2 regions of the Psychrobacillus syltrankelensis genome follow, and region 2 is predicted to be linked to the other one. Evidence: a T-box and tRNA genes for the amino acid it is inferred to sense, from the RefSeq annotation. Region 2 holds a T-box; the other holds one or more tRNA genes.
What was found. A T-box is a leader RNA that pairs with one kind of tRNA and senses whether it is charged. The one in region 2 lies ahead of serS (serine--tRNA ligase), so its partner is inferred to be a tRNA-Ser.
Positions count from the first base shown of each region.

Region 1: it encodes a tRNA-Ser, which carries the amino acid that the T-box ahead of serS (serine--tRNA ligase) is inferred to sense. The anticodon was not compared.

Region 1 is NZ_CM144227.1:2,248,570-2,256,793, reverse strand. Features, by position in the region: gene ACTSKG_RS10880 (CocE/NonD family hydrolase) at 1-669, shown strand, start outside; gene ACTSKG_RS10875 (purine-nucleoside phosphorylase) at 904-1,722, opposite strand; gene ACTSKG_RS10870 (hypothetical protein) at 1,891-2,262, shown strand; gene ACTSKG_RS10865 (radical SAM/SPASM domain-containing protein) at 2,523-3,398, opposite strand; gene ACTSKG_RS10860 (aldo/keto reductase) at 3,557-4,369, opposite strand; tRNA gene ACTSKG_RS10855 (tRNA-Glu) at 4,637-4,708, opposite strand; tRNA gene ACTSKG_RS10850 (tRNA-Ser) at 4,716-4,806, opposite strand; tRNA gene ACTSKG_RS10845 (tRNA-Gly) at 4,859-4,929, opposite strand; tRNA gene ACTSKG_RS10840 (tRNA-Phe) at 4,937-5,012, opposite strand; tRNA gene ACTSKG_RS10835 (tRNA-Asp) at 5,268-5,343, opposite strand; tRNA gene ACTSKG_RS10830 (tRNA-Met) at 5,347-5,423, opposite strand; tRNA gene ACTSKG_RS10825 (tRNA-Ser) at 5,621-5,713, opposite strand; gene ACTSKG_RS10820 (hypothetical protein) at 6,304-6,942, opposite strand; gene tlp (small acid-soluble spore protein Tlp) at 7,108-7,350, shown strand; gene ACTSKG_RS10810 (DEAD/DEAH box helicase) at 7,729-8,224, shown strand, end outside.
Region 2 is NZ_CM144227.1:2,533,546-2,541,769, forward strand. Features, by position in the region: gene ACTSKG_RS12265 (deoxynucleoside kinase) at 113-781, opposite strand; gene ACTSKG_RS12270 (deoxynucleoside kinase) at 784-1,416, opposite strand; gene ACTSKG_RS12275 (glycosyl hydrolase family 18 protein) at 1,525-2,652, opposite strand; gene tadA (tRNA adenosine(34) deaminase TadA) at 2,738-3,208, shown strand; gene serS (serine--tRNA ligase) at 3,231-4,505, opposite strand; T-box leader at 4,648-4,862, opposite strand; gene pdxT (pyridoxal 5'-phosphate synthase glutaminase subunit PdxT) at 4,886-5,476, opposite strand; gene pdxS (pyridoxal 5'-phosphate synthase lyase subunit PdxS) at 5,481-6,365, opposite strand; gene pdxR (MocR-like pyridoxine biosynthesis transcription factor PdxR) at 6,478-7,887, shown strand; gene ACTSKG_RS12305 (serine hydrolase) at 8,137-8,224, opposite strand, start outside.

The DNA of each region.
Region 1 (8,224 bases), 280 kb from region 2:
TGGTCTCCAAAAGAATCTACTACGATGAATTTCTACTTGGCTAGTAATGGCAATGCCAATTCAAGCAATGGAGACGGCTGTTTACAAAATAATACTGCAGAATCTGCCATAATGGATCATTTTACTTATAATCCAAAAGAGCCGTTTGAGTTTAGTGGAGACAGAGAGCCTGACATATTAAATAAACATGAAATTCGAAATGATATACTTGTTTATACAAGTGATGTTCTGAAAGAAAATGTCGTAGTAGCAGGTGAACTTTCCGCCGAAATTTACGCCGCGAGCTCAGGAGTGGACACAGATTGGGTAGTGAATTTAAGTGAAGTCGATGAAACGGGAAACTCGATTCATCTCTCTAACTATATTGTGCGGGCAAAGTATCGAGATGGCTACGATAATCCAAAACTACTGGAACCAGGAGTAGTTGAAAAATATAATATTTACATGCAGCCAATTGCTTATACCTTTAAAAAAGGAAATAAGATTAGATTCTCAATCACATCTTCCAGCAAATTTGTAGCATTCCCTAATTCGAACACCGGAGAAAATCCTTATGAAGATCCAAAGGAAACGGTTGTTAAACAAAGTGTATACCATACAAAAAAGTATCCAAGCCATGTAAAATTACCGGTTTTATCTAATGAATGGCATCCCCTAATTTTTATGTAAAGGGAATTGATGTTTACTGAGCTTTTGCACCATTAGTCGTATGAATTCTAACTATAAAAAGTAACCCATCCAAGTTGCATTTGGATGGGTTAATCCTATTTGTTAGTAGATTTTCCTTGAGGGAACCCACTATTATATTTAACTGTTTGGTGGATTAACATCAAGCGGTCTTTATTATTGATCAGATGTTACTTCTAGAATCGGACAGTGCCTAAAATAAAGTCAGATCAACAATTAAATCTCTCCCAAAACACCTTTAACTAATTCAATAAATTTAACTCTTACTTTACTAGCAACTTCAATAACTTCGTCGTGATTTAATGGCTGATCTAATATTCCACATGCCATATTCGTTAAGCAAGAAATACCTAGTACTTTCATACTTGCATGAGTCGCAACAATAGCTTCTGGTACTGTCGACATACCAACAGCATCCGCTCCTAATGTACGGATCATACGGATTTCAGCGGGAGACTCATAGGCAGGTCCACTCCACCATGCATATACGCCTTGTTGCAATTGTATGTTTTGTTCGGTCGCTACTTTAGTTGCAATATTACGCAGATCCTTGTTATACACTTGTGATAAATCTGGGAAACGAGTTCCTAATTCATCATTATTTGGCCCCATTAATGGATTAGTTCCAACTAGATTAAGGTGATCCGTAATTAACATCAAATCTCCAGGGGTAAAGCTTGTATTAACCGCTCCACATGCATTAGTAATAATCAAATTCTCTATACCTAGTGCTTTCATTACACGTATTGGAAAGGTTACTTCATCTAAAGTATACCCTTCATAATAATGAAAACGACCTTTCATAGCCGCTACGATCTTTCCATTTAATTCTCCAATAACAAGTTCGTTCGCATGTCCAATAGCTTCTGACTTTGCGAAGTGAGGAATTGTGCTATAAGGGATTTGGACAGGGTTCTTAATCTCATCTGCGAGTGTTCCTAAACCAGAACCAAGAATTAGTCCAATCACAGGTTGATAATCTGTCTTGCTCATAATAAAATCTTTCGCTTCTAAAATATCTTGAATGTTGTGCATAAATAATTCCTCCTTGAAACATAAAAAAACAGGTTAACAACAAAATTTTACGGGAGAGAAGGGGTATTGTAAAGAAAACTATATAAATGTCTCTTTTATAGCAACGATTAGTAACACTTTCTATAAAGCCTATGTATAGTTGTAACAAATTGAGAGGTGGAGAGCATTATGGAAAAATCAAATGTAATAGACTTTTTCTCCAGACAGACCTATGAAAATCTTATTAAGAGAAACTCTAGCAACATCGACGACTGGACGGCTAAATACGGTGTCTATTTAGGTTGCTTAACGGAAAAAGACACAAAGATATTTCGAAATTTAATAGCTGTATTAGAATTTAAAAAGGAACAAATTAATCATTTAACAATGGAATGGGAAACTCTCTACAGCGAACAACAATCGTTTCTCCAATATTGCATAGAATTCTTAAAAGTACCCAAAGCAGAAAGTATAAACTTGGAGAAAGATTTATTGTCAGTTGGCGAGAATGGGCATACTTGGATTATTTATGATTCCGAGGCGATTAAAAAAGAGCAATAACCTACTTTTAAAAGAATAGGAAAGTATCTAATCTCTAATTACCCAAACCTAATGCATCATGTCTCTAAATATTCCAAGTGGGCGACGGACAAACATTCGTCGCATGATTACCGAAAAAGAGGATCTGGAAGTGATAGTCGCTTCCGGATCCTCCATAAAAGGTGTAGCCAATGTTTAGTCCAAAGCACTCGAGAAGTGGTGTTGACAAGATGCACTTAAAGGACGCTAGCATTTTTCTTATAAAATTATTCTAAATATCCTTAAACCCCAAATCTCTGTCTATATCCGCACTTTCTACACATTTCTTCCACAGCTTCTCTTCGCGTAAACCCGTCGTAGAGGGCGTTTGCTCGTTCGCCTTCTACAATTTCAGAGAAAGAGGTTTTATTGATATTCCCGAGATTGATCACACCTTCACCGTCTAAACAACAAGGGACAACGGTTCCATCCACAAGAATGGCTGCTTGACTGCGAAGGGCATGACAAAATCCTTTTCCATCATCCTCTGGTGCAAGTAAACTTGGCCATTGGAATTCATGATCCTGGTTGATATAGATTCGCTCTGCAATTTTAATCCCACTGCCTGGCACTACTTTTTCTTCAATCTTGTAATCCAGGTCAAATTCTTTTTCCAAGATTTCCAATGTCTCTTGGTTTCTTCTTTTATCTTCATTCGTTGCATTTTCTCGTTGAAGATTCCATAAACGGAAGGATATTATAACACCTTGTTCCGCAGCTTCTTTGGCAAAATCCAGAATGGTAGTTAGGTATTGTTCTCGATTTGTCGATCCTTCATGACCGTCAAAACTATGAAGGGAGAAGTTCATTTGGCGAAGCGCTGGTTTCCCCAATAACTTATGTCTGTTTTTTGTGATGAGTGTACCGTTTGTCGTTATATTTACCTTGAATCCTTTAGCGTGGCTAGCATCCAGCAATTGATCAATTCGAGGATGGAGAAGAGGCTCCCCTTTAACATGAAGATAAATATACTTCGTATGAGGTTTGATCTGATCTAATATGTTATTAAATGCATCTAATTTAATGATATTCGCCTTTCTACTTGTGGGAGGGCAGAAACTACAAGCAAGATTACAGACACTTGTAATTTCGATATACATTTTTTTGAATGTTTTCAAGGTTTATTCACCGTTCCAGTTCTGATTTATTAAAATGACTACACTCATTTTAACAGAATTACATACTTCAAGAGGATATTATTTTAGGTTTTTGATGTGAAAGAATAAATACATGGAAAAACCTGCCTTCGAAAGAAGTCAGGCTTACTCATTTGCTATTAAAATTCGATTTCGTCTGGATCGGGGCCAATGCGTTCATTTGTTGCAATTGCATCTATAGCGGCTTGATCTTCCGAAGAAAGTTCGAAGTCAAATACGTTTAAGTTCTCTTGAATACGACTTGATGTCACTGATTTTGGTAAGGCAACATGACCCGATTGTAAATGCCAGCGAAGTAAGATTTGGGAAGGTGTTTTTTCATATTTATTCGCCAAGTCGTGGAATAAGCCGATCTCCATAAATTTCCCTTGCATTAATGGGCTCCAAGCTTCTACATGAATACCTTCGCCTTTTAAGTATGCTACGAAGTCTTTTTGAGGCAACTGAGGGTGCAACTCGATTTGGTTGACCATTGGCGTCATTAAACCGGCTTCCTTCAATTGTTCCAAATGATGTTGCTTGAAGTTAGAAACACCAATTGCTTTCACTTTACCTTCTACATATAACTCCACTAGTGCACGGTACGCTTCTACAATACCATCCACTGGCCAGTGTAATAAGCAAAGGTCAAGGTAATCGGTATTTAAACGGTCTAATGATTCTTGGAATGCCTCTTTCGTACGCCCAGCACGGATGTCGTCATTCCAAATTTTAGACGTCAAGAATATATCCTCACGCGCTACACCAGAAGCGGCGATACCTTTTGCGACACCTTCCTCGTTCTTATAAACGGCTGCAGTATCAATATGTCGATAACCTACACGAAGAGCTTCTTCAACTGCACCCGGCGCTTCTGTGTCGTTATCAACTCGCCAAACTCCAAAACCAATTTGTGGTATTTTAATGCCGTTACTAAGTGTAATGAAATCCATAGATATTTCTCCTCCCTTTTACTTTATTTTACCATCTGCCAGTTTGATAAACCAATAAGTTGTACCTACTGATAATATGCCTTTAGAAATCGTTCGAAACTGTTTAATTGTCTTTTTTAAAAAACAAAACTTAGATTGTAAGAGGTAAGAGAAGAAGTGGGGAAGTTCTAATTGAAAAGAGAAAAAATTTGGAAGAATAACAAACGAGAAGGGGAGACAAAAAAAGAGATCGAGAATCCTTATAGATTCTCAATCTCTTTATAAATATGACCCCTACGGGATTCGAACCCGTGTTACCGCCGTGAAAGGGCGGTGTCTTAACCGCTTGACCAAGGGGCCTTACATCTGGCGGAGAAGGAGGGATTTGAACCCTCGCGCCGGTTACCCGACCTACACCCTTAGCAGGGGCGCCTCTTCAGCCGCTTGAGTACTTCCCCGTATAAAATTAGCTTTAGCCCATTGAAGGAACTAAAGCTAAATAATTGTTTAAGCGGGTGAAGAGAATCGAACTCTCATCATCAGCTTGGAAGGCTGAGGTTTTACCACTAAACTACACCCGCATAAAAATGGTGGCTCAGGACGGAATCGAACCGCCGACACAAGGATTTTCAGTCCTTTGCTCTACCGACTGAGCTACTGAGCCTCTTCGATTTACGCTAAGCGGCACATCTCTTCGTCAGCTGCACTCGTTCATTTAGTCACGTACTTTAGTACGCTCCTGCATTCACTCAATTGCTTCCTTGATCTGTTTGCTTATCCTAAATCTCTATTCGATTTACGCTAAACGTCGAATCTCTTTGTCAGCTTCATTCGTTCAATCAGTCACGTATTTTTGTACGCTCCTTCCTTCACTCAATCGCTTCCTCGACCTTCTCGCTTATCTCAAATCTCTAAAAAATGGCGGTCCCGACCGGGATCGAACCGGCGATCTCCTGCGTGACAGGCAGGCATGTTAACCGCTACACCACGGGACCATTTGGTTGCGGGGACAGGATTTGAACCTGTGACCTTCGGGTTATGAGCCCGACGAGCTACCGAACTGCTCCACCCCGCGACAATAATATACTTGCTAACAAAATCTACTACGCTTGAAGAAAGTAGGACACCTGCTTCGGCTGCGCCTGCATCGGTGTTAATCGTCATCTACGTTTGACGATTTGCTCCACCCCGCGAAAATAACAAACTTTATAAAATTAATAATAACACAAACTAACATAAAAAAAGTAGTTTTGTATATATAATTTTTGAAAATGGAGGAGGAAGAGGGATTCGAACCCCCGCGCGGTATGACCCGCCTGTCGGTTTTCAAGACCGATCCCTTCAGCCAGACTTGGGTATTCCTCCACGATATTGTTTAGCTACTAAATAATTATTAGCGACAAGATATATTATAAGCTGTTTTGCATAAAAAAGGCAATACTTTTTTTGAAAATAGTATAAAAAGGATAAACACGAAAAATTTCATTATCTAATTGATTGTATTCTTAACCAAAAAAATATATACCTCCAATTCTATTGGAGGTACTGATAAAACTCTAAATTAGTTTTTTTGATAGTAACTGAATCAATTTCATAAATAGCATTAAAATACTAAAACACGAACAATACTGAACTTATTGATTGGAGCGACAGGCGGTGACTCCAGCGGGATGAGTGAGACAGATGAGACATCGCAAACGACGCGAATGCGGCGGTGACGGCTCATCGCTCACCCCGCGGAAAGCGTCCGCCGATAGCGGAAATCATGCTGTTTTATGAAGCGGATATTATACGTGTTCATGCATTTCACTTTAAAATCGTTCGTGTTTTATCTCTAGATTTGAATTGTGAAATTGATTCAACTACTTGTTGAATTATACCTCGTATAAATTTTCTTATCTGATACATTTTAAGAGGCAAGAAATGTGTTCGTTAATGCTAAGAAATTTAAATGTTTAGTCGTTTATGATTTCATCATACCCAATCAAATTATCTACATGGCTCGCTATCATCGCAATAATTGTATTAACCTCTTCCTTTTTAAATGAAAAAGTGCTTTCATCTTCAAAAAGTTCCTTATCTTCTACCCAAATTCGGCTGACCCTACGGAGTACTCCATCTCCGTTTGCACTGTCTTTTCCAAATTGATAGGTTACCTCTATCTTATCTTCTATGTGAAAAGCTGTAACCTCGGGGGTTTCCCATTCTACTTCTATTTCTTCAAGCGTGACTTCCTCATCAAGAACTTCATATTCATTGCTATTTTCATCTACATAAAATACTTCATCCATAAATTCATGAAACATTTCATGAACAGCTTCAACTACATCGGTAATATCCTCCAAAATTATTCTTGTAGGCTGTTGGAGAGTAACATCGAAGCTTTCTACATAAAACTCTTCATTATAGGGATCGAATAGAAGTGTGCAAAAGTAATCTCTTTCATCTTCTTCGGTACCGACAAAAAATTCTATTCGCGGATGTTTTGACCCGCGATTGATATTCATATGGCCAACTTGGTCATACTTTTCACAAATAGATTCCAAATTTTCCTGTAGCTCTCCCGTTACTCTGTTAAACCATTCCATGGTCATGTCATTACCGCCTTTTTTCTTTTTTTCTTTTTTCCTCATTTAGGTTGTCCTATTTTGGTACGTTTATAACATGCTATTTATTTAAATTTTTCAGAAAAGGATAGATTTTATTAGATTGGGGAAGATATATTTTGTGTGACTTATTAAAAAGAAGGAGGAATAAAAGTGCCAAGAAACAATCCAAAACCAGATGATCGATCAGATAATGTTGAAAAGCTACAAGAAATGGTGAAAAATACAATTGGAAACATGGAAGCTGCTGAAGAAACCATGGATTTCCTTGATGGTAATGAAAAAGAGGTACTGAGACAAAAAAATGAACGCCGTAAAAAGAGTTTGGAAGGTTTTAGACAAGAAATTTTAGATGAAGCTGCAGCACGCAAAAATGGCTATTCTGGCGATCATTAATATATTTGGAAAAGATTTAGAAAGAATGTGAATTTTCATGCCATCAACCTAGCGTTGATGGCATTTTTTCAAATTATTTAAACCAAACGCATCATGTTCTCACAAATTAGGGGAGGGAACGGTCAAATATTCGGCAAAAAAATGAGGAGTTGAAATTGACCTTGTTACTTTCAACTCCTCCCAAAATCCACCGGTAATAGTGTAGCCACGAGTAACCGCAGGTGCAAATGTTTCCTCCAAAGCACTCCGGAATTATCGAAAACATGATGCACTTTAAGAACGCTCAGAATGTAGTACATGCCTTTCTTTTTTAAAATAATCATAGCGAGTTTATTTCGGGACAAACTATAAAAAAGAAAGTGGCATGAGGTGATAATTATGATAATTGAAAAGTCGACTGATTGGAAAGAGGGATTCATAAAAAGATTGGAAAATCTGGAGCCTTGGCAAAATTGGACCCTGTACAATATGAGCTACGACGTGATGAAAACTAACTTGGTTACAAACTTCACAGGTCTTCAATCTCCGAAATATTTACCCAATTTAACTCCTCTAATCCATCAATTGGAAGCGGCTGAAACGGTAATTGAAAGGATGAACGGAAAGGCAATTCTTGCAGATGAAGTTGGTCTTGGTAAAACCATTGAAGCTGGTTTGATATTGAAGGAATACCTCATTCGTGGACTTGTGAAAAAAGCGTTAATATTGGCTCCTGCGTCACTTATCAATCAATGGGTAGAAGAAATGAATTATAAATTTTACATTCCAGCAATTCCTTATAAAAAAAATACTCCAATAGATTATTACGATATAGTTGTCATGAGCATGGATACGGCGAAAAAAAGCCCACATAAGGAACTTATTTATGCGCAGG
Region 2 (8,224 bases):
TAACGAATTTTTCTTAAACTACCGTGTTCAGAATATTATGAACGCAACTATTAAAGTTACGTTCTTTTTTTATGAATTAAAACCCTCTTGCATAGTCGCAAGAGGGTTTTAATTATTTTCTTAATGCTTCTGTTTGTTCCATAAAGTGTCCAATTCTCCCAATGATTGCTTCTACACTTTCAGGGTTTTGAACGATATCATAGTCGGTAATATTCAAACGAAGTACAGGACATCCATTAAATGAATCAATCCATTTTTCATAGCGTCCATGCATTTCTTCCCAATAGGATATTGGGGTTTGCTGCTCCATTGGACGTCCTCTATCATGAATACGATCAATAATATCATCTAAAGATCCCTCAAGATAAATTAATAGATTGGGATGCGGAAAATATGGTGTCATAACCATTGCCTCAAACAAACTAGTATAGGTTTCATGGTCAACTGGATCCATCGTTCCCTTTTCTTTATGCATTTGAGCAAATATGCCTGTATCCTCATAAATGGATCGATCTTGAATAAATCCACCGCCATATTCAAACATTCTCTTTTGCTCTTTAAAGCGCTCTGCTAAAAAGTAAATTTGTAAATGAAAGCTCCATTTTGAAAAGTCTTCATAAAAACGATCTAAATATGGATTTGAATCAACTTTTTCAAAAGATGTTTTAAAGTGTAATGCATCAGCAAGAGCTTTTGTCATAGTAGATTTGCCTACTCCAACTGTTCCAGCAATTGTTATAACCGCATTAGGAGGAATGCCGTACTTCTCTCTCATATTCATGTTTAAAAACTCCTTCTATGTAATGTTGCATCTATTTTTTCTAAAATTAGTTGTAAGTCTTGTCCATTATTAACAAAGTCAATTTCATCTCCGTTAAACCGAAGAACAGGTACTTCTGGATGTTTTTTTTCAAAATCATCGATGAACATACGATAATCTGCTGCAAGTTGTTGCAAGTAATCTGGGCTTATTTTCTTTTCAAAGTCCCTTCCTCGTAAATTGATTCGGTTAATAAGAACATCTAAGCTAGCATCTAAATAGATTACCATGTTTGGAACAGGCATATCATTCGTTAAAATTTTATAGATTGCTTCATATTTTTCATATTCTACTTCATTTAACGAGCGTTTAGCAAAAATTAAATTTTTAAATATATGATAATCTGCTGTTACTGCTTTCGTTTTTGACAGGTAGTTCTTTTGGATATCACTTAATTGTTTATAACGATTGCAAAGAAAAAACATTTCCGTTTGGAAACTCCATTCTGCAATATCGTCATAAAATTTATCTAAAAAAGGATTTTCATCCACAATCTCTTTTAATAATTCAAATTGATAGTTAGAAGCAATCGCTCTGGCTAAGGAGGTTTTCCCTACCCCTATTGGACCTTCTACAGTTATAAATGGAATGGACATAAACTTTAACCTCGCTCTAATATTTCAAGTCGTGCCCTTTATTTTATCATAGTGAGAAAACGAAAAACAGAGCAAATCCACCTTTCTATACGAAAGGTAAATTTGCTCCTATTTTTTCTTCACACGGAACATTTCATTTAATAAATACCAATTTTGTGGGAAGTCAAAACCACTATGCCAATAGGAGATTCCTAGAAGTTTTAGTTCTTTCAATAATTTAAATTTTGCTTGAATAGATCGTGCATCCTCAAACCATACCTCATGCTCTTTTCCATCCTTCCAATAATGAAAGAAAGGAGCTTGGGCAATTTGATCGTACTCTATTGCTACATTTCGTTCCTTTGCTATTTGGAGAGCTCGCTGAGGGCTTACTGCTTTAGCAAAGGGATTTCCAGGTTTATAGGGAAGCGTCCAGTCATATCCGTATAAATTTTGTCCCATCATAATTTTCCTTGAGTCTATTTCTGTTTTTGCATATTCAAGTACCTTTCGAACTGGTCCTATTGGAGAAACTGCCATTGGTGGTCCTCCACTATAGCCCCACTCATAAGTCATTATTACAACAAAATCTACCACTTCACCGATTGCCCTATAATCGATCGCTTCATACCATTTTCCTTTTAGATCAGCACCCGTTTTTGGTGCAAGACTTGATGAAATCATAAATCCTTTAGCAAATTCTTTTAATCCCTTTAAAAAAGCTACATAGTTTTCTCGGTCCTCTTTAGCAATATATTCAAAGTCGGTATGAATATGTGTTGTTCCTCTAGCATTAGCTTGTGCCACCGCTTGCTTATAAACTGTTTGTTTCACCTGTTCATCCGTAAAAATAGTATGCGCTAATGTATCACTAAATGCTCCATTTTCGATATTTGTTATTACTATTGCCGTCTCAACTTGATGGCTCTTTGCTACATCAGATAATTTACCCCAATTCATCTCTGTCAATGATCCATCTCGTAAAATTTCATACGCAAAAGGCATCAAATACGTTAACCCTGGTGCAGCTTTTTCAACTTGGTCAATTACGTGCTGGGATGGGATTTCTGTATACCACTCTACATATAAGTTTGTTTCAATAATTGGTCTATCTGGGCTTGGAGTAGAAGGTAAAACTAGTGCTTGCCCTATGACTAACACATCGGGGTCTGGTAATTCATTAATAGAGGCAAGCGTTGCCGCATTTGTACCGAAATGCTTTGCTATGGAGTATAAGCTATCTCCACTTTTCACCACATATATCAATCGATCACTCCTTCAAAATACAATATGCAAGAGCTAAATAAAACATGCTACACTAAGGTAAAGGGGTTGATTCAAATTGGATGAACACTATATGAATATAGCGCTAGAAGAAGCTAAAAAAGCTGCACAACTTGGAGAAGTACCAATTGGAGCAGTTATTGTATATAAAAACGAAATTATTGCAAAGGCTTTTAACTTAAGAGAAACTACACAAAATGCCACTACACATGCGGAGCTACTAGCCATTCAAGAAGCTTGTAAGAAGATAGGAAGTTGGAGATTAGAGGAAACGACTTTATATGTCACTCTTGAGCCCTGTCCAATGTGTGCAGGTGCTATTTTGCAATCCCGTATCCCCCGGGTTGTATATGGAGCAAGAGATGTAAAAGCTGGATGTGTAGATTCACTTTATCATCTTTTAAATGACAGTAGGTTTAATCATATGTGTGAAGTATCGGAAGGTATTCTTGCAGAAGAGTGCGGGAATCTTCTTACTCAATTTTTTCGCAATCTACGAGCACAAAAAAAGAACAAGAAACATCTCTAAATAATGTTTCTTGTTCTCCCTATTATTTTATAACTGTTTTTCCACCCATGTATGGAACTAATGCTTCTGGAACTACTACTGTACCATCTGCTTGTTGATAGTTTTCTAATATAGCTGCAACAGTACGTCCAAGGGCAAGTCCACTTCCATTTAAAGTGTGTACATATTCCGGTTTTGCTCCTACTTCTCTTCTAAAGCGAATACCTGCACGTCGAGCTTGGAAATCTTCAAAATTACTGCAAGAAGAAATTTCTTTGTACTCCCCGTAGCTTGGTAACCATACTTCAAGATCGTATTTTTTAGCAGCAGTAAAACCTAAATCTGCTGTACACATATTAAGCACACGATAAGGAAGACCTAATAATTGTAAAACTTTTTCTGCATGACCTGTTAAAAGCTCTAACTGCTCATATGACTCTTCTGGTTTCACAAAACGAACTAACTCTACTTTATTGAATTGATGTTGACGGATTAGTCCTCGCGTATCGCGACCTGCTGAGCCCGCTTCTGAACGGAAGCAAGCACTAAATGCAGCAAATGCTTGTGGAAGTTGTTCTCCCCCTAAAATTTCATCACGATAATAGTTTGTTACAGGTACTTCTGAGGTAGGGATTAAGAAATAATCCTCTTCATTTACTAAAAATGCATCTTCTTCAAACTTTGGAAGTTGCCCAGTCCCTGTTAAGCTCGTACGATTAGCTAAATATGGTGGAAGCATTTCCGCATATCCATGCTCTTCTGAATGTAGATCCATCATGAAGTTTATTAAAGCACGTTCAAGTCTCGCACCTAAACCTAAATAAAATGCAAAGCGACTTCCTGTAACTTTCGCTGCTCGTTCAAAATCAACTATTTTTAAATCTGTTGCAATATCCCAATGGGCTTTTGCTTCGAAATTAAAAGAAGGCACTTCTCCCCATTTACGAATTTCCACATTATCATCTTCAGAATCACCAATAGGAACGCTGTCGTGTGGAATATTTGGAATACGCATCATCATATATTCAAATTTTTCCTCGACATCCCTTAATTCATCATCTAATTTTTTTATTTCATCGCCGACTTCACGCATACGAGCAATTAGGTCATCCGCGTTTTCTTTATTTCTTTTCATTTCTGATATTTTTTGTGAAAACTCATTTCTTTCTGCTTTTAACACTTCTGTTTTTGCAATCAGTTCTCTTCGTTTTTGATCTAATGGCAAGAATTGATCAAACTCTGAAATCTCTTCTCCTCGTTTAGCAAGTTTGGCTTTTACTTCTTCATAATGATCTCTTACAAACTTTACATCTAACATGTTAATTTCCTCCTCAATTTTAATTAAATTTGCCTTGGCATAAAATCTGTGACTTCCGCCAGAGACTTTAACCTCATTCAATAAGCGTATTTATATACACTACTTATACAGTTAAAAACGACAAAAAAGCCCTCATCCCTGTAAAAGGGACGAGAGCTACCCGCGTTACCACCCTGATTGATCCAGCAAAACACCAAATCCACTTGTTCAATAACGGCATTTCAACCGGCAACGACTTACTAAAAGTTCAGTCGAGCAACTCAAAGGATGGATTCGCAAGTGTTTATATCAGCTTACACCAACCGCTGACTCTCTATAAAAAACGTGCTTGCTACTACTTCCTATCATCGTTTTTAAATCATGAAATTACTCATACTTTACTATAGGTTTACTTGTTTTGCAAGCGTTTCCTTTATCATTTCAGTAAAATATGAAGTAATTCGATAATCCTCCGTCAGTTCTGGATGAAAGGAGCAACCAAGTATGTTGTCTTTTTTCACCATTACGATTCTCCCTTCAAAAGTAGCAATTATTTCTACACCATTCCCTATTTCCACAATATGAGGTGCACGTATAAATACTGCTGGAAAATCAGTTGCTATATCTTTAATGTTTAGTTTAGTTTCGAAGCTGTTTACTTGTCGACCAAAAGAGTTACGCTCTACTGCAACATCAAGAGCCCCAATATGTGAAAAATTATACCCTGTAAGATGTTTAGCAAGTAAAATTAGCCCCGCACAAGTGCCGAACATTGGTTTTCCTGCAGCAGCAAATTGTTGAAGAGGAAGAAGCATCTCAAATCGATCAATTAGTTTACGCATCACTGTACTTTCTCCACCTGGAAGGATTATTCCATCTACTAAAGCTAAATCGTTTGTGTTTTTTACAGCTATAGCCTCTGCTCCACATTCTTCAATTGATCTAACATGTTCACTAACTGCTCCTTGAAGAGCTAAAACACCTATTTTCATTATTTTACCACCCTCTATCTTGCATACGTTCTTCTGCAGATAAACGAGAAATTTCAATTCCCTTCATCGGAATTCCTAAGTCTTTTGAAACTTCTACAAGTAATTGATAGTCTTGGTAATGTGTTGTTGCTTCTACAATAGCACGAGCAAATTTCTCTGGGTTTTCTGATTTGAATATTCCTGAACCAACAAATACTCCATCTGCTCCAAGTTCCATCATTAAAGCAGCATCTGCTGGTGTTGCTACACCACCTGCAGCAAAGTTTACAACCGGTAATTTTCCATTATGTTTAATTTGTAACAGAATATCATAAGGAGCTCCTAAATTTTTTGCTTCTGTCATTAGCTCATCTTCGTTCATATGAACGATTTTTCGAACATGTGCATTTACTTTACGTAAATGACGGACAGCTTCCACGATATTTCCTGTTCCTGGTTCTCCTTTTGTACGAAGCATAGAAGCCCCTTCCCCAATACGACGAGCTGCTTCTCCTAAATCCTTGCATCCACAAACGAAGGGGACTGTAAATTCACTTTTACCTATGTGATATTCTTCATCTGCAGGAGTTAACACTTCTGATTCATCAATATAGTCAACGCCCATTGCTTCTAAAATACGAGCTTCTGTAATATGCCCAATACGTGCTTTGGCCATTACTGGAATAGTTACAGCCTCCATTACTTCTTCTATAATTCGTGGATCAGCCATTCGAGCAACACCACCTGCTACACGAATATCTGATGGTACACGCTCTAATGCCATCACTGCTACTGCACCTGCTGCTTCAGCAATTCTTGCTTGTTCTGCATTGATAACGTCCATAATAACGCCACCTTTTTGCATTTCAGCCATTCCTCGTTTTACTCGATCTGTCCCTGTTAAGTTTATCGTCATTATTATTCCCCTCCATATTCCTTTATGAATGTAGTATAATAAAAAAAGTGACCATTTTAAAAGTGTCAAAACTTATTTGAATGAAGGGGTCAGATTGACAATGAAAATGGATTCTCTTATGTTTCAACTAGAAAAAGATGCTCAAACACCTTTATACGAGCAACTTTACAATGAGATTAAAGGAGCAATAATAGACGGAACTATCAAAGAAGGAGCTAAACTACCTTCAAAAAAAAAGTTGGCAGAGTACTTGGCAATTAGTCAAACAACCATTGAATTTGCTTATAGTCAGCTAGTGGCAGAAGGTTTTATTTCTTCCGAAGCAAGGAAAGGCTTTTATGTTCAAAACTTAGAAGAATTAGCACTTATAGAAAAAGAATCTCCTGTTATAGTTATGGAAGAAAAAGAGATGGATGCAATTTCTATCGATTTTTCTCCTGGTAAAATTGATACTGAGTCATTTCCATTTTTCGTCTGGAGAAAATTTTCCAAAGAAATAATTAATGATATGAACAAAGACTTTCTTCAACTTGGACATCCGCAAGGTGATTATGTATTAAGACAACAAATCTCCTCTTATTTATATCAATCACGTGGTGTAAAGTGTACACCTGAACAAATTATTCTTGGATCTGGAACAGAGCAATTAATGCCTTTAATCATTCGTTTACTAGGCAAAGAAGCTATATATGGAATTGAAAACCCTGGGTATCCACTTACTCACCATTTATTTCTAGACGATAAGCAAAAATCTATTCCAATTTCTGTAGATTCAGAAGGTGCTGTGGTATCTAAATTGGATGATACAAACGCAACAGTCATGTATGTAACACCTTCACATCAATTTCCTACAGGGGCTGTTCTTTCTGCCACTCGGCGAAGTCAGCTTTTATCTTGGGCTTATCAGCAAGATAATCGATATATTATAGAAGACGATTACGATAGTGAGTTTAGATACACAGGTAGACCAATCCCTTCTTTACAAGGAATTGATCAAAATCAACGCGTCATTTATTTAAGTACGTTTTCTAAATCATTAATGCCCTCTTTACGAATTGCATATGCCGTTTTACCTGAATCTCTAATCATCCAATACAAGCAAAAGTTTTCTTACTACGCCGCTACTGTTCCACGTATGGATCAGCAAATATTAACCAAGTTTATGGATTCAGGTCATTTTGCAAAGCATTTAAATAAAATGAGAAAAATTTATAAAAAAAAGTTAGAAATTGTAACAAAAACTATAGCTAACTTTAATCCAATTGTTACTATCTCCGGTGAACAATCCGGGATGCATATTTTATTAACAATCCGTACTTGTAAAAGAGAAGAAGAGTTGATAGCACTTGCTAGACAATCCGGAATTAGAGTATATGGTCTTCGGGAGTATATAACTGGGGATTTGGAAAATACTTCTGATCCTCAAATAGTTCTAGGTTTTGGGGGTATAGATACTAATGATATCCCGTCCTCCATAAACGCATTAATAAATGCATGGGAAATAAGAAAAACGTAAACGTCCTTTAAATGCATCCTGTCCTCACCGTTTCCAGAGTACTTTGGAAGATACATTGGCTACATTATTACCGTTAGAGTAACTGTAGAAATACCGTTGATTTCCAATATAGAGGAGAAAACCTGTACATGTAATAGTAATTAAAAAACCATAAATCTTAGGTTCATGGCACAAAAATTAAGATACTTTCTTGGCTTCTAAGAAAAGAAAAACACCGTAAACTCATTTAGAGATTACGGTGTTTTCATTTTAAAATAGACCGCCAACAAAATCAGTTGTACTATGCCATAAGTTGCCGAAGAATTTCCCAATTCCCTTAAACATTAAAATAATCCAA